DNA from 2 places in the Vallitalea guaymasensis genome. Region 1 is predicted to be linked to the other one. Evidence: riboswitches for the same ligand, from Rfam matches in the RefSeq annotation. Region 1 holds a riboswitch; the other holds the start of a gene.
What was found. Region 1 has a riboswitch for cyclic di-GMP ahead of HYG85_RS23865 (transglutaminase-like domain-containing protein). Riboswitches for the same ligand answer to the same signal wherever they lie in the genome.
Positions count from the first base shown of each region.

Region 1 (8,362 bases):
CAGCATATTGGGATTATGTTGGTGCAGAAGTAGAAGATGACGAAAGTATCTTTACAGATATTTCAGGACATTGGGCACAATCATATATAAATAAATTATATAATGCTGGAGTAGTAAAAGGCTTTGAAGACAAAACATTTAGACCTGATACTGATACTGCTAGAGAGCAAATAGTAATTATGATCAATAAGATTATAGCTAGACCTAAATTAGATGCAGTAAATCCTTCGTTTAGTGACGTATCTAATGACCATTGGGCGTATGGAGATATTGAAGCTGCATCAGTAAAATTTAACAAAGATGAAAATAATGAAGAAAAGAATCAAGATAGTGAAGATCAGCAATAAGACATAATATGAAATAGTAAATGAACAAAAAAATAATCATTTATTTTAAGGACTTAGTCAATAGGCTAAGTCCTTTTGGCGGTTAAATAAATTATATTATAAGCTTAAACTGGTAGTAAAAACGGTTTTAAATTATTATAATAAACAATTGACATACAAGTATTACAGGTGTAATATATAACTTAAGCAACTATTACATCTGTAATATTCCTAGAAAAGAAAGAGGATGATTATATGGAACAAAATACTCAAATATCAGGTGCAGAATGGAAAATAATGAATATACTTTGGTCGACTTCACCCCTTACAGCGAATGAAATAATTAATCATTTGGGTAATCATGTCAATTGGAATGATAGAACCATAAGAACATTAATAAATAGATTATTGAAAAAGCAAGCAATTTCATTTGATAAAAAGGGCAGAGAATACTTATATTACCCTATTGTTAACGAAGATGAATGTAAAAGAAAAGAAAACAAAAATTTCTTAAACCGTGTTTATAATGGCACTTTCAGCTTGATGTTTGCAAAATTTTTGGAAGATGAGGCATTTAGTAAGGATGAAATAAATGATTTGAAAAAGATTCTTAACGAAAAGACGGAAAAATAAGGAGGTTAGATATTGTTTAATTTACATGAGTTGACTATTCAAATATTTCATTCATCAATAATAATAAGTACTGTCATCTTGATTATTCTTAGCATAAAAACCATATTTAAAAATAGATTAGGAGCAATGTGGCATTATTCCATATGGTATATACTTATATTAAGGATGATGTTGATAGAATCTGTTGAAACCAGTTTTAGTTTTTTTAATATATATAATTACTTATTAAATAAGAAAAGCGATATTGCCATTATCACCAATGATACATTATTAGAACCTCTTGGAAATAGTAATATGCTTAATCAACCAACAAATATTTCAGGTGATTACGCAATATCTATGACACAGAATCAATTGACATTCTTATATGATAAAGGGACTATGGTTTGGTTAATAGGTGTTTTACTAATATCAATAATTATAATAGGTTATAATTTATACTTTAATTTTAGATTAAGAAGTAAATATGAAATTAATGTAGATGAAAATATAAAGATGATTGTGGAAGATTGCAAGCTAAAGATGAAGGTAGATAAAAAAATAGGTATTGCTGAAAGTAATTTGTTCAAAACACCCATATTGTTAGGTGTTCTTAAACCAATGTTAGTATTCCCAAAAGCTATCTTACAGGATTTAACATCAAAGGAATTGGAATATATTATCCTACACGAGTTAGCACATTATAAAAGAAAAGATATCATAAAGAATTGGATCTGTGTTATGTTACAGGTTATTCATTGGTTTAATCCATTGGTCAGCTATGCATTTTATAAAATGCGTCAGGATTGTGAAGTTGCTTGCGATGCATATGTCCTTTCTCATTTGGAATCACATGAATATAAGGATTATGGTAATACAATAATTACTATGATTGAAAAAATATCTTTTTCTTCATCTATCCCTGGAATAGTAGGATTTAGTAACAAAAAAACTAATATTAAAACTCGCATTCATAGTATTGTAGAATTTAGCAAGGAGAAAAAAACAACAAAAATCAAAAAAGCAATAGTTTTTGTAGTATTAGCATGTATCTTGTTAAGCAATAGACAGAGTGTAATGGGCTATGAAGAGTCAGAGTTACCTATAAATATAATAGATGAACACTTAAAAGAATATTTTGATAAATATGATGGGACATTTGTTATGTTAAATGAGAATGAAGACAATTATTACATTTATAATTCTTATAAGGCTCAACAGCGTATAGCACCATTGTCTACTTTTAAGATAGTTATTGCTGTAACGGCTCTTGAAGAGGGAATCATAAAAGACGGAATGTCAGAGTTGATATGGGATGGAACAAAATATCCTTATGATATATGGAACATGAATCACAACTTAAAAACAGGGATGAAATTTTCTGTTAATTGGTATTTTGAAAAGTTAAGTAGAGATATAGGTAAAGAAAAAATGACAGACGTGATTAAGAATATTAATTACGGTAATGAAGTTGGCTGGAGAGGGATAGAAAGTATTATAAATGGTAAATTAGCATTAAAGATTTCACCTATAGAACAAGTTGAATTTCTTAAAAAAATACATAATTACGAAATACCATTTAAGAAAGAAAACATAGATACGGTAAAAGAAGTTATAAAATTATCACAAAATGAGAATAGTGTTTTGGCTGGGAAAACAGGAACATTGATTTTAAATGAATATGAAATCAATGGGTGGTTTATTGGTTATGTAGAAAAAAATAATAACGTATACTATTTTGCCGTTAACATTGAAGGAGATAGTGATGCAAATGGTGTTAACGCTCGTAAAATAGCGCTAAAAATATTAAATGATAAAGGGATATACTAAGAATAATGAGGGAGAATTTTATATGAGAAAATATTTTGTATTAGTAATGATGATAGTAATAATGGTTACCCCTGGATGCAGTGCTAAAAAGGATGAATATATCTATAAGCTAGATATTGATAATGAAGTTAATATTGATGATAGTTTGACCATTAAAGAAATTAAGAAGGGTGTTTTAGTAGTAAATCATAAATTTCCATGGGATGGAAATTCTATGATTATTGAAATGAAAAATGGCGAAATAGCCCTGATTGATACACCTTATGAAAACGAAGCAACTAGAAAAATTATTGAGTGGGTCCGAGAACGAGCAGGTCAAGAGGTTAAATTTATAGAAATAAATACTGGTTTTCACTTTGACAATTTAGGTGGAAATAAATATCTTGCTGAACAAGATATTAAGATTATAGGAACATCAAAAACGGTAAATATGGTTAAAGAAAGAGGAGAAGATGCTAGAAAGCTTTTTTTAGATTGGCTAAAAGATCCTGAATTGAAAAAATATTATGATGTTTACACTAAACTTGAGTATATAGAGCCTACTGAAATAGTTAATATAGATATTGATGAGGAAATGGAAATTGTTTTTGGAGATGAAAAATTAGTACTTTATTATCCACAAGAATCCCATTCTCCTGACAACATTGTCGTTTATTACCCTAGTAAAAAAGTATTGTTTGGTGGTTGTATGGTGAAATCAGCTGAATCAGAAAACTTGGGTAATACAGCAGATGCAAATATTATGGGATGGTCAGAAAGCATAAAGAAATTAAAAAGAAAGTATAGTGAAAAAAGTGTTGATGTAATTGTTCCTGGTCATGGTGAAGTAGGCGATTATTCTTTGTTAGAAAATACTGAGAATCTATTAGAGCAATGAATCAGATTATCTTAGTGCTAACTATTGTTTATTAGATGTAATATATAAAGAAATATTTACCAAATTAACAATATGTGATATAATATCAATGAGAGGGTAGTCAAAGAGTCGGCAGTATTGACCGTATTATTCTGTAAATCGTAAAGCATATGAAAGTATGTGACACAAAGCTATAGGGTCTAAGGCTTAATTATAAGCTATGACAGCCAGTTACCAGAGGAAGACTTTGATTACCTAGTAGTCAAATCTTTTCTCGAAGCGGCAAATTCAGTGAAAGCTGAAGACGCAAAACTAAAGGGCCTAAGTCAATAATGATATGGCAGCCAGTTACCGAAAGAAGAGTTTTATTACTTTTCTTTCCCACGAATATGGCAAACCTATCGTGAGGTAGGGACGCAAAACTATAGGGTCTTCATATATGAAGATAGCCAGATGCCGAAGGGAGAGTTACAACTGAAAAAAATAGTATTAACTTTTATAGTTGCATTAATTTTTGTAGCATTAGCTGGGACAACCGCTTTTGCTAAGAGTGAAATTATAAAGGTCAATGCTGATAACGGCACAGTAAGTATCAATTATGATACTACTAATTATTCTGACTTAAAAGTTGTCGTGAAGAAGGGTTCGGATAAATATATCTATAACCTTAATTCTTCAAATGAAGAGCTACCATTACAAATGGGCAATGGTGAGTATACTGTAGGAATATATAAAAGAGCTGATGGTAACAAGTACAAATTGTTAACATCCAGTAAAGTACATAATGATACAACTAATAATACAGTATTCTTAGCAAGTGTTCAGAATGTACATTGGACAAGCAATTCAAATGCAGCTATTCTAGCTAAAGAACTAACTAAAGATGCCAAGACTGACAGAGAGAAAATAGAAGTTATATATAATTACATAATCGATAATGTTAAATATGATGATGAAAAAGCAAAGAATGTTAGTAGTAGATATTTACCTTCAACTAATGAAACGTTAGCTAGTAAAAAAGGAATATGCTACGATTATGCTTCTCTATTTGCAGTTATGCTTAGAAGCCTTAACATTCCTACAAAGCTTGTTCATGGCGATAGTAATTTCACTTCTGTCTATCATGCTTGGAATGAAGTGTTAGTTGATAACAATTGGATAGTTGTAGACACTACCATTGATGCAGCATATAAATCAGAAGGTGTAAAAGTTTCTTATGAAAAAGACCCTTCAGATTATAGTGCTAAAAAGGTATTTTAATAATGAATAATATTTGCTCCCTCTCAAAGTAATTTTGTAATTTTATACTCAGAGTTTAAATAAGTATTTTCATATGTCTCCATACATCTGGTAAATTTCTTTTTCCATATCATTTTTATAACGTATCATAAGTTCTATATCTCCTAATAATAATCTAGGATAAATCAAAGATTTTTCAAGTATTGCTTGAAATTATAACCAATTATTAGTACAATATCTTATAGAATGAAAAATGAGGTGTAAGACATGGAAGCAATAAAATTATTAATAGAAATAGCAATTAGTTTTGTCTGTGCAGTAATTGTAGTATGTGTTCATGAATATCCTAGAATTATTTGTTACAAGTATTTAGTTCATCCATTATATAAGAAGGAAACTAAAGTTTCATTTAATCCGCTAAAATATATGGATCCATTTGGAATAATCTCTTTTATGTTCTTAGGTGCTGGATGGCAGAAACCATTTAGTTTTAATACTGGTAGATTAAGAGATAAGAAAAAAGGTCTTATATCCATAACATTAATTGGTATATTATCTAATTTGCTGTTAATGGCAGTTTTAATACCTATTTTTGTTTCAACATTTCAGCAGAATTATTATGTGACTAAGTTTTTATTTATATTGATTCTTTTTAACTTAGCTATAGTTGTTGTGAATTTATTACCTGTACCACCATTTGATATGGTTAAAATAATTCAAGCTCTTAATCCACGTGCATACTTCAAATTTGTTCAATACGAGAAAGTTATTCAAGCTTTATTCATTTTATTCTTGGCTTCTGGATTTATTAGTACTCTAGTAAATATTATTATCAATAGTATTTTTAGTACTATGATAGTTAACGGGGTATAAGAAATAAAGAAAGGGTTTTTTAATTGAGTATTCCTGTAAAATTAGAAGTATTTGAAGGACCATTAGATTTATTGCTACATTTAATAGACAAAAACAAATTGAATATATATGATATACCTATTGTTATGATAACGGATCAGTTTTTGGAATATATCAAGAAGTTAGAAGAAAAAAATATGGAAATCATGAGTGAATTTATTGAAATGGCGGCTACATTAATAAATATTAAATCTAAAATGCTGTTGCCAATAGAAGATGAAGAGGAAGAGGAAACAGACCCTAGAGAAGAACTGATGAATAAACTCGTTGAGTACAAGAAGTTTAAATATATTAGAGATAAATTGAAAGTAAGGCAAATTGATGCTAAAAAAGTTATTTTCAAAGAACCTACAATACCAACAGAAGTTCTTAACTATGAAGAAAAAGTAGATACCAGTAAGTTACTATCAGATATAGACTTTTCTATGATTTATAATGTATTCCAATCTGTTATGAAAAAGCAATATAACAAAATAGATACTATAAGAAGTGATTTTGGTGAGATTGTTAGAGAAGAATATACTGTAAATGATAAAATAGATTATATAATTAATTTATCAAAACAGTACGAAACCATAAGTTTCAGAGATGTTCTTGAAACTCAATTATCCAAAGTAGAAATAATTGTTACATTTCTTGCAGTTTTGGAATTAATGAAGATGGGTAAAATATCAATCGTACAACGGGACCTATTTGATGATATCATTATAAAGTATACAGATTTAAATAATGATAATATAATATAATTAATCCTGAATGCCTAAATAACATAGAATATTTAGGATTTAGGATATATTTATGTAGATTGATTATATATATACTTAGAAATATAAGTTTGAACAGAGGGGAATAAAGATGCAACTATGTAAAATTGAAGCTATTATTGAATCTATATTATTTACTATGGGAGAAGCTGTTGAACTTGATAAGATAGCTGACGTTATAGAACAGGATAAAAACACAACTAAAAAGATAATGAATAATCTTATAGATAAATATGATAGTCCTGATAGGGGTATAACAATTATTGAAATTGATAATGCGTATCAGATGTGTACCAAAACAGAATATTACGATTATATAAGAAAAGTTAATAATAAAGCAAAGAATTATGTATTGACAGATGTATTGCTTGAAACTTTGTCAATAATTGCATATAAGCAACCTATCACTAAAGCAGAAGTTGAAAAAATAAGAGGTGTAAGTTCTGTGCATTGTATAAACAAACTCATAGACTATAATCTAGTCTGTGAAAAAGGTAGGATGGATGCACCAGGTAGACCTATAATATTTGGTACGACACAGGACTTCTTAAGAAATTTTGGATTTCAGTCCTTGAAGGAATTACCACTGATAGAAGAAGAAAAACTGTCAACTATACAAATTGAAGCACAAGAAGAAGTACAAAAAGAATTTAAAACAGAAGAGGAATAAAAATTTGGAATAAATTAATCATTTTTCTTATAAATTATTATAAGGAATTCTATAAGAAAGATGATTAAAATGAAGAAAATAACTAGTACAATAATATACATATTCATTATTGCAATAATGTTATCCGGTAATATTGCTTCGGCAGAAGATTGCAAAGATGAACCAAAAAAATTATATGCATACTCTGCTTTGTTGATGGATAAGAATACAGGAAGAGTATTATGGGAGAAAAAAGGCTTTGATGAAAGAGCTATGGCAAGTACAACTAAGATTATGACTTGTATTTTAGCTCTTGAGTCATGTGAACTTGATGAAATAGTAAAGGTAAGCAAAGAAGCATCAAAAGCCCCTAAGGTAAAATTGTATATTAGACCAGATGAAGAATATTATCTGGGAGATTTGTTACATGCGTTAATGTTGGTTTCATCTAATGATGTAGCAATTGCAATAGCCGAGCATGTAGCAGGTTCTACAGAAGAATTCTGTAAATTGATGACTAAGAAAGCGAAGCAGATTGGTGCTATAAATACATGTTATAAAACACCTAATGGTCTTGATGCGGATGGGCACTATACTACGGCATATGATTTAGCCCTTATAACAAGATATGCTCTTAATAATGAGACTTTTATGAAGCTTATCAATACACCATCTATAAGCTTTTGTGAAATAAAAGAGGGTAGGAACTTTAATATATCCAACAAAAATTCTTTTTTAAATATGTTTGATGGAGCTAATGGTGTAAAGACAGGTTACACTTCAAAAGCTGGTTATTGTTTTGTAGGTTCTGCTAAACGAGGAGATCTGGAATTAATATCTGTAGTACTAGCATCAGGTTGGCCTAATAATAGAACTTACCGATGGAACGATACTACAAAAATCATGAATTATGGATTTAATAATTATGAAACAAAAACAGTGTTGACCAATAATAAACATGTGTGTCAAGTTGGAGTAAAAAAAGGTATTGGAGAATCTATAGATGTTTTAACATCACAAGATGTTGATATAACGTTGTCAAAAGATGAAAAGGTATATATACTATATAATGTTAATCCTAATATAATAGCCCCGGTTAAAATTGGGCAAAATGTAGGTAATGCCGAAATATATGTTGATGGTAAACATTATCTTTCAGTACCACTCATAACCA
Region 1 covers NZ_CP058561.1:5,523,060-5,531,421, reverse strand. The annotation lists gene HYG85_RS23885 (DUF4073 domain-containing protein) at 1-347, shown strand, start outside; gene HYG85_RS23880 (BlaI/MecI/CopY family transcriptional regulator) at 582-959, shown strand; gene HYG85_RS23875 (BlaR1 family beta-lactam sensor/signal transducer) at 972-2,768, shown strand; gene HYG85_RS23870 (MBL fold metallo-hydrolase) at 2,791-3,645, shown strand; cyclic di-GMP riboswitch class I at 3,775-3,863, shown strand; cyclic di-GMP riboswitch class I at 3,896-3,980, shown strand; cyclic di-GMP riboswitch class I at 4,006-4,085, shown strand; gene HYG85_RS23865 (transglutaminase-like domain-containing protein) at 4,078-4,884, shown strand; gene HYG85_RS23860 (site-2 protease family protein) at 5,131-5,736, shown strand; gene HYG85_RS23855 (segregation and condensation protein A) at 5,760-6,521, shown strand; gene scpB (SMC-Scp complex subunit ScpB) at 6,631-7,209, shown strand; gene HYG85_RS23845 (D-alanyl-D-alanine carboxypeptidase family protein) at 7,279-8,362, shown strand, end outside.

Region 2 (8,362 bases), 1.3 Mb from region 1:
TGATAAAAGTGAGTGACATATTAAATATTGTTGGCAATAGAATAAGGCAATTTAGAACAGCAAAAAATCTAAGCCAAGAGGAATTAGCCCTTAAAGCAAATGTTGACCCCACACATATTGGTAGAATCGAAAGAGGGGTAAATAACGCTTCCATTGAAATGCTAAACAAAATTATTACCGCTATGGGGATAAGTTTAGAAGATTTTTTCAAGCAAACTCAACAACCCTATAATACAGATGATGAAGTATTATCCAATATAATAGCCAAGTTAATACTGTTAAATAAAGATGAAAAAGAAAGTATGTTAGAATTTGTTACAAATTATAAGTTAATGAAAAAAGAATAAGGTCTCAAACTATTACATGAAAAATTATAAAAAAAAGCTATATCCCAATGATGAGATATAGCTTTTGATATCAACAGTCTAAGACTGACTAATGGGGTTATTGAATCTAATATAACTTAGCATCTGCCCAATCACCATGGTCAGAATTAATTCCGTCTCCACCGTCGGTAATGACTAATTTCAATTCATCAACACCAGTTATATCCTCATTGATTTCCTTATAAGAATCACTAGGAGTCATTACACCACTTTCGTAAATCTTTTCTCCATCTGCATATACCTCAAAAACCATTGTTGAGTTTGTTCCTACTTCGTCATCTACGCCAATATGAGAATAGAAAGTTGTATATGCTCCATCTAAGTTATAGATAATCTCACTACTTGCATGGGTACCAAGCCCTTTTGAATAGGTATTCCCATCAATTGTCAATGGATTACCGTCTACACTTGTATCTTTTTTAACAGAACCCCAATCTGACTGTGCACTTGTCCAGTTTAGGTCACTTAGATATACAACTGTAGTTACTTCCTTATCAATTAGTAACATAGGATTTCCCCAATCAGCATGGTCATGATTTTTGTTGTCTCCTCCATCTGTTACAACTAACTTTAATCTATTATTATCTTTAATATTAACCTTTATGCTCTCAACTGAATCAGTACCATAGAGCACGTTGCTTTCATATAATGGTGTTGCATCATCGTCACCATATACTTTGAATATAACAGAACCATTAACACCTGTTTCATCATCTAGACCTATATCACATTGGAACCAGTCGTACTGACCATTGATTTGATAAACAATCTCACTATCTGCATGTGTTCCAATTCCCTTATCATAGTTGTTTCCACCTATAGTGATAGAATTGCCACCATTGGATTTATTAAGTTCAACATCGCCATAACCAGCTGTTGCCAAATCCCATTGGTAATATGTAAGGGAAATCTGTGTATCTGAAGGAATCAAAACATCTAATGGTTTTGTTTCAGCCACTTCTCCATTACTTAATCTGGTAACTTCTAGAACTAGAGTTACTGTTGCTTCAGTAGCTGGTGGTGTAATACTTCCATCTAATCCAACAATAGAAGTATCACTTGATGTTTTAACACCAATTGTATAACCCTCTGGTACTTCAGGTAATGTTAATTGTGTTTGTGCTACCCCTGGCATATCTATAAATCTGATTTTACGCGCTAATACAAGTGCAGATTGCAAATCAACCTCTGGATTGTAAATAAGTCGTGCATCAGCCCAGTTAGCTCTGTCATTATAACTACTACCTGCATCGTCAACAACTAATTTCAATTGATTCATATCTGTAACATCAATATTCATAGTTTCAATAGGACTTGTGTGAGTCAATGTGCTTGTTTCTCTTAATAATTGGTCGTTGTCCCCATATACTCTGAATATGACATCACCATTACTTGTTACACTTTCGTCTAATCCAACATCTACAATGAAGCTAGAGTACAATCCATCTAAATCATAGACTATTTCATTGTCTGCATGAACACCTAATCCCTTAAAATAAGAGCGTTCATTAATATCAATGGTTCTACCATCATAATCCAAATCTTTATTAACTGTGGTATAACTTCCTCCAACACTAGCTGAGGATATATCACTTAAGTATACAAAATCAGCTGGAGCTTCTGATGGTAATTCTTCAAGGTTCGTATAAACTTTTGCATCTCCCCATGTTCCATAATCACGATTACTACCATCGCCAGCATCATAAGTTACTAAATCAAGTACTCTTACACCTGTCAAATCAATATCTACTTCTTTTGCTGAATCTGATACACCCATAACTTGACTATCAAAGACTTTTTCGTTATCTGCATATACTCTAAAGACAACTGAGCCGCTAGTTTGATCTTCTCTCACATCATCAAGCCCTACTGTTGCTGTGAATCTACTAGCTTCACCATCTAAATAGTAACGAATAGTTGTATTTGCTAATGTACCCAATCCTTTTTGATAGTTTTTCTCATCAATCATAATAGCATTTTCGCCATAACTTGTATCTAATTTCAATTTATCTTCATCTGTAACATACGCCCATTGTTGATCACTAAGATATAAGAATCCAGGATGTGTTTTGTCGACTTTTACTGTCTTCTTTTCTCCTGATTGTACACTTAAAGATACATATGATATAGTCTTACCATTTAGCTCTCCAACCGTAGCTTGAATAGTTTGACCATCTACTTCTAATGAATCAACTTGACCATAAAAACAAGCTTCCCATGTCATTGTAGAACCTGATGTGTTTTCAAATGTGGTTTGATCAGTTCCATCGTGTCTAACTGATACTTTATTGGATCCAATAGGAATATTATCTACTTGAACCCATGGAACTTCTTTTGTTAAACGTGGAATAGTGGAAACTTTATTATTTGGAGCATCTGGTTCAACACCCATCATACCTGTAATAACATTAGATATGTTCAAGAAAAATATTTCAGGATATGTTGTATTATGTTCAAGCACCTTTTTAGTCCAATGCCATCCCATAGCATTCTCACCATGTTTATAGAATGTATCAGCTAGGTATGTTTGCGCTTCTTCATTCAGTGGGTCAACAAATGCATTGTAATGAATGAAATCCAAGTATCTATCTGTTCTAGGACCATTATCTGTAAGTAATTTCATTGGCATGAAAAAGCTATTTTCATGTCCCCAATTTGTTCTTGTATCTCCGAACTTATCAAAAGCACGTATGTATATTTGCTCTTCTTCTGAATACCAGTTCTCTTCAAAATATTCTCTAAGTGCAATCGCTCTATTACGAATTTCTTGAGCTTTTGTCATTTCCCCTCGTGCCTCTAGAATACCTGCATATGCTAATAATGATTGATATTGAACACCATATGTATCACCAGCTTCAACTATCATACCTCTCTCTTCAAATTCCCATAAGGTAGGTAAGATATCCATGTTTCCGCCACCGTCAGCAATACCATTATTATTTACATCATGTGAACCCATAAACGCATCAATTGAATGTAAATTTTCAGCATATTCCAATATCTCTGGGTCATTAATCCATCTGTCATCCCCTGTCCATAGGTATTGACGATAGATTTTTTCTAATAGCTCAAAAGGAGCAGGCAACTCTTGAAAACCCGCATCCATATAATAAGGGTAACCATAGAAATCATAAGACCATTTTGGCCAGTATGGTTTTATAGTGTTATCGTTAGCACCTATTGCAAAAAGTTGGAGCATTGTAAAGTTTTCATTATCAAGACCTAACAAGTGTCCTGCATCAGTTTGGTGACAGATATCACGAAGGCAGAAACATTCCCTATAGTGATTACCGCCTTCATTAGCAGGTACTCCGTGATAACTTCCCCAATAAGAAGGAATTACTGTATCTACCCCATAATGTTGAGTTATTCGTGGTTCCCATTCACCTCTTGGTTCATTTTCAGGTGAAACAACTTGTACTTCAAGGACATTTTGCTTAGATAAATTAAATCTTTGCTCTAACATTTTGTTAGCTGATGTAATCCGTAAATCACTTTCACTCTCCGTAGATGCCATAGCAATAGTCGTTGTAAAGTTTGACAATGACATTGTCACTACCACTAAGCTGATGAAAAAGACTTTAACCTTATTATACATTTTTTTCCTCCTATACAATAATTTTCTAAATTTTGGTACATCTTAATTTTAACATCTATAATCCTATATCTATATGATATAAAACTACATTAATAGGACTCATTTCTATAATCCTAATCAAAATAGCAACAATTAGAAAATCAAAAAAAATGATTCCTGATATATACAGAGAATCATCTTTTTAATGTATTTATTTTTTGATTATTGCAATCAATTTGCTTTAATTAAATTCCTTTTTTAGATATCTTTTGGATACATTTGACTAAAAGATTCACTTCTAGCTTTCATTAATTCATTCAGGTCAACAGAATTCTCTTTAGTCAATTTAGGCATATCGATTTCAACTTTTTCATTTATATTATATATTTTTTTGTTGAATTTGAAACCTAATTTGATTACACCAGATACGTCTTCATCTAAAATATCTTCATCATATTCTTCATCAGTCAATCTATTTTGTATAGCCATGACTTCTTCTATCTTAGCAATATCAATATTCAAATCTATTAAACCTGATTCGTTAATGATATAACCTTCTTTATTGAGAGCATATTCTATAACGATACCTTTTTCACCTAATAGATTACATTTACATAATTTATCTGTAAAAATATCAATCATATTTTTTAATGCAGGTTTACTCTCATCTAAATTTTCTAAGATAGTATCTATTTCTTCCTTACTTTTTTTGACTTCTTCTTCAGACTTGTTAACCATCTTTGAGATAATGTCCATATATTCACTGAAGAATTCAAGTGCTTCTTTATTATCTAATAGATTATTAGCTGTATAATTTATCAACTTACTTAGTGACTCGTTGTCTAATGATAATTCATATACATATGCTGTCTTACCATCAATTGTTTTTCTTCCTTTGTTTTTCACTAATTTCAAGTTAGGATTATATTGTAAAGCGTAATCTTTTAAGAATTTATTTAATTTTTCTTGTAATTCCAATACTAATTTACTATCATAAGTAATATCTTCATTGTTCTCTTGATTTATTACAAGATATTCTTTTCCAGCAAACTCCTCGCTGAACATCATTATAGATGGTAATTTTATTACATTGAGGGATTTTGAATTCTTTTGTAACATATTATAATCTCCCCAATATTCTACTCCCATTCCTATTCCACCAAAAACGAACTGAGTATCTACATACATTTTTCTTGATGTCTTTTGTTTGTTTTGCTGTAACTTCGTGTGAATGTTAATGTTCGTATCCTGTAATAACATCTTTACAGCAGCAATACTGAATTGCTCTTCTTCTGAAAATCCTTCAGTCTCTAAAGTTATTGAAATATCTGTGTCACTTTCACTTGAAGTGACTTCTAGTGATTTCTTAAATGCATTATATAATTTATTTTCATTATAATCACATCCAACAAATATTAACATAACAGATAATACACATACTATCATTGCTGATATTCTTTTCATACTATATACCTCCTAATATATTGTCTTTTTTTGTCACTACCCATTATAAACTATGTTAAGTATATTGTAAATCAATTATTTATTTGACATCAGTTTGTAATTTGTCATAATTATTTATATATTCTGTCGTAATCTTGCTGAATATTGCAACAAATCATACCTACTAATAACTATAAATCTATTGTAACTATAATAATATCTACTACTCTTATTATGAACACTATAACTAATTTCATTCAAAGTAAAAAATAAATCCAGAGGAAAATATTTAATTCCCTGGATTTATAATCTATTCTTGTTAAATTAATAAATATTATAGACTATTAATTACTTCTTCTGGTGTATTTACTACTTCAAATTTATCAACAAAGTCTTTTCCACCAAGTCTTCTTATTTGTGACATTGCAATAACTGAATCAAGTTTTACATAATATCTCTTTTTGAATGGTGTATCCAAGTATTTTTTTAATGCTTCTGTTAACATTTCTCCTACTTCTGGAGTAGAAGTTGATTGTTTTCTTGCATCAACTAAAAATACATAATCCTTAACATTTATCATTCTTAATTTGCTTTCATAGTCTTTCATACAATCTTTAGCTTCATCTACTGTGAACATTCCCTCAGCTACTAAAGATACTAATTTCTTACTTGAATTAACGTCAATTTTATACATGTGTATACCTCCTAGTAAATGTTTTGTTATTTAATATTAAATATCATATTCTGGGTCAAGCGCTTTATAGAATAATTTACAATCCAAGGATTTTTCAGGTGGTATATCTTTAAAATGTTCTGTCTCAGCATATTTTGTATGTATAAGCATTCCTTTTTCATCATGAACAAGTTTAAACTTAAAATATTTTGAGATTAATGTAGCAGATTTAATATTGGTAGCTTCAAGAAACATACCTTTATAGCCTCTTTTTATTGCATCATCCTGACAGATTCTCACTAAGTCTTTTGCTATTTCTTTCTTTAGCTTATCTGATTTTACACCAATCATAAACATATGTACAAAATCATTCTTTTTAACTTTTTTATTTGTTTTGTAATAAATAGTATCCAAAAACCTCTTATCAAGAACTTCAAGTAATTCACAGATTTTATTCATGGGCTCTAAATTATCTGTAAATGGAGGGACTTCTTCATCTGGATCAAAGTCTTCACATGCTAACACACCTATGATTCTATTGTTTTTTCTGTTTATAGCTATATAACACAATCCTTGTTCTACAACATTTTTCATGTAATTATAAACAAATTCATTAAAATCCTCAATAGATAAGTGAACAGCCTGTACCATCGGTTCAGATATTGTTTCTTCCTTTACTGTTACCCCTGCAAAAGTTTCAGCAAGACATTTTGCCGCTTCAGCGATCAACTCTTCATTTTTCCCATCCAATCGCTTATACTCTAATTCTATATTTAATTGTTCCAAAAATTTTACTAAAAATACTTTATCATATAAAACATCATTTTTTTTCATTATATCCCCTCTTTCAACTATTAATTAAACAAATAAAATAATTTCATCAAACAAAAATGATAAAATATACTATATTTTATGGCAGGAAGATTCCTTTAATATAAAAAAGGTAATTGTTACACTCCACATAACATTTCATATAACGTTATTAGCCAATGAAAAAAATGTGACAAAAAAAACAGCTACTAATAATAGTGACTGCCATCAAATTATTATACGGCAACCTGGCAGTCCTAGGATATAATCCCTTAGACCCATAGCTTTGCGTCCCTATTTTTCAATAGGTTTGCTATTTTCTTAATAAACAATATTTAATACTGGACTTATTATAACATAATTATTCTTTGCTTTCAATTTATTTTATATACAAAATATTCCCGATTACCTACTTTTGCAATTCATACTTAAGTTATTATTACTACTTGTTTATTTTTTAAATAGATAATTTTACCTAATGAAAGCAGTCAAAAATCAATTACAACATTAAATAAATAATTTCATCAATCTTAGCAAAACATAACTAAGAGGTGATGAAAATGGAAGATACAACTGTAATAGATAATGAGGTTTATTATAATGTGAGCAATAGATTATTTCAATTTGCTGATACAGAAGACGATTATAATAGAATAATGAAAACAGCTACTCATTGGTTATGTGAAGCATCTGGACGTAATTTTACAAAAGACCTTTTATATCCTTTATCAAGTAATGGCTACATCATTAATGATGAAGGTACAGCAACCAAAGAATGGGAAATAGCTGAAGGAGTCTTAGTTAAAAAGCAAACTGAAGGAATGGATCGTGTATAGAAAATATAAGGGCTGTAGGATAATACATTTTTAATTATCCTACAGCCCCATTGTTTTATTTAAATATTGTAAAATATAGGATTACAATGATTCCTAACGCTATTCTGTACCAACCGAATACTTTGAAGTCATGTTTTTTGATATATCCTACTAGGAATTTGATAGCTAATATTGAAACTACAAAAGCAACTATCATTCCTGTTAGAAGAACCAATAATTCTAGACTTGTAAATGCAAAGCCGAATTTTAGTATCTTGATTATACTTGCACCAAACATAACTGGCATAGCCAAGAAAAATGTAAATTCAGCGGCTACAGTTCTTGATGTTCCTATAAGTATTGCTCCTAATATAGTTACTCCAGAACGTGAAGTTCCTGGTATTAATGATAATACTTGAAATAAACCTATTATAAGTGCTGTCTGATACGTAAGCTCAGAGATATCATTAACTTTACAAGTTCTGCCTTTGTTCCATTTCTCTATGATAATAAATAAAATACCATATAATATCAATGTAATAGTAACTGTCTGATAGTTATAGAATAATTCATCCATCTTATCGTTAAATAATATACCTACGATTCCTGCTGGAATACATGCAATGACAATCTTTACCCATAAAAGAATAGTATCTTT
Region 2 covers NZ_CP058561.1:4,199,278-4,207,639, reverse strand. The annotation lists gene HYG85_RS18050 (helix-turn-helix domain-containing protein) at 9-347, shown strand; gene HYG85_RS18045 (NPCBM/NEW2 domain-containing protein) at 454-3,984, opposite strand; gene HYG85_RS18040 (hypothetical protein) at 4,222-5,427, opposite strand; gene HYG85_RS18035 (hypothetical protein) at 5,741-6,100, opposite strand; gene HYG85_RS18030 (hypothetical protein) at 6,137-6,913, opposite strand; cyclic di-GMP riboswitch class I at 7,129-7,214, opposite strand; gene HYG85_RS18025 (hypothetical protein) at 7,450-7,725, shown strand; gene HYG85_RS18020 (undecaprenyl-diphosphate phosphatase) at 7,781-8,362, opposite strand, start outside.
Region 2: it holds a riboswitch for cyclic di-GMP, as region 1 does, so the genes downstream of both, HYG85_RS18030 (hypothetical protein) here and HYG85_RS23865 (transglutaminase-like domain-containing protein) in region 1, are expected to answer to the same signal.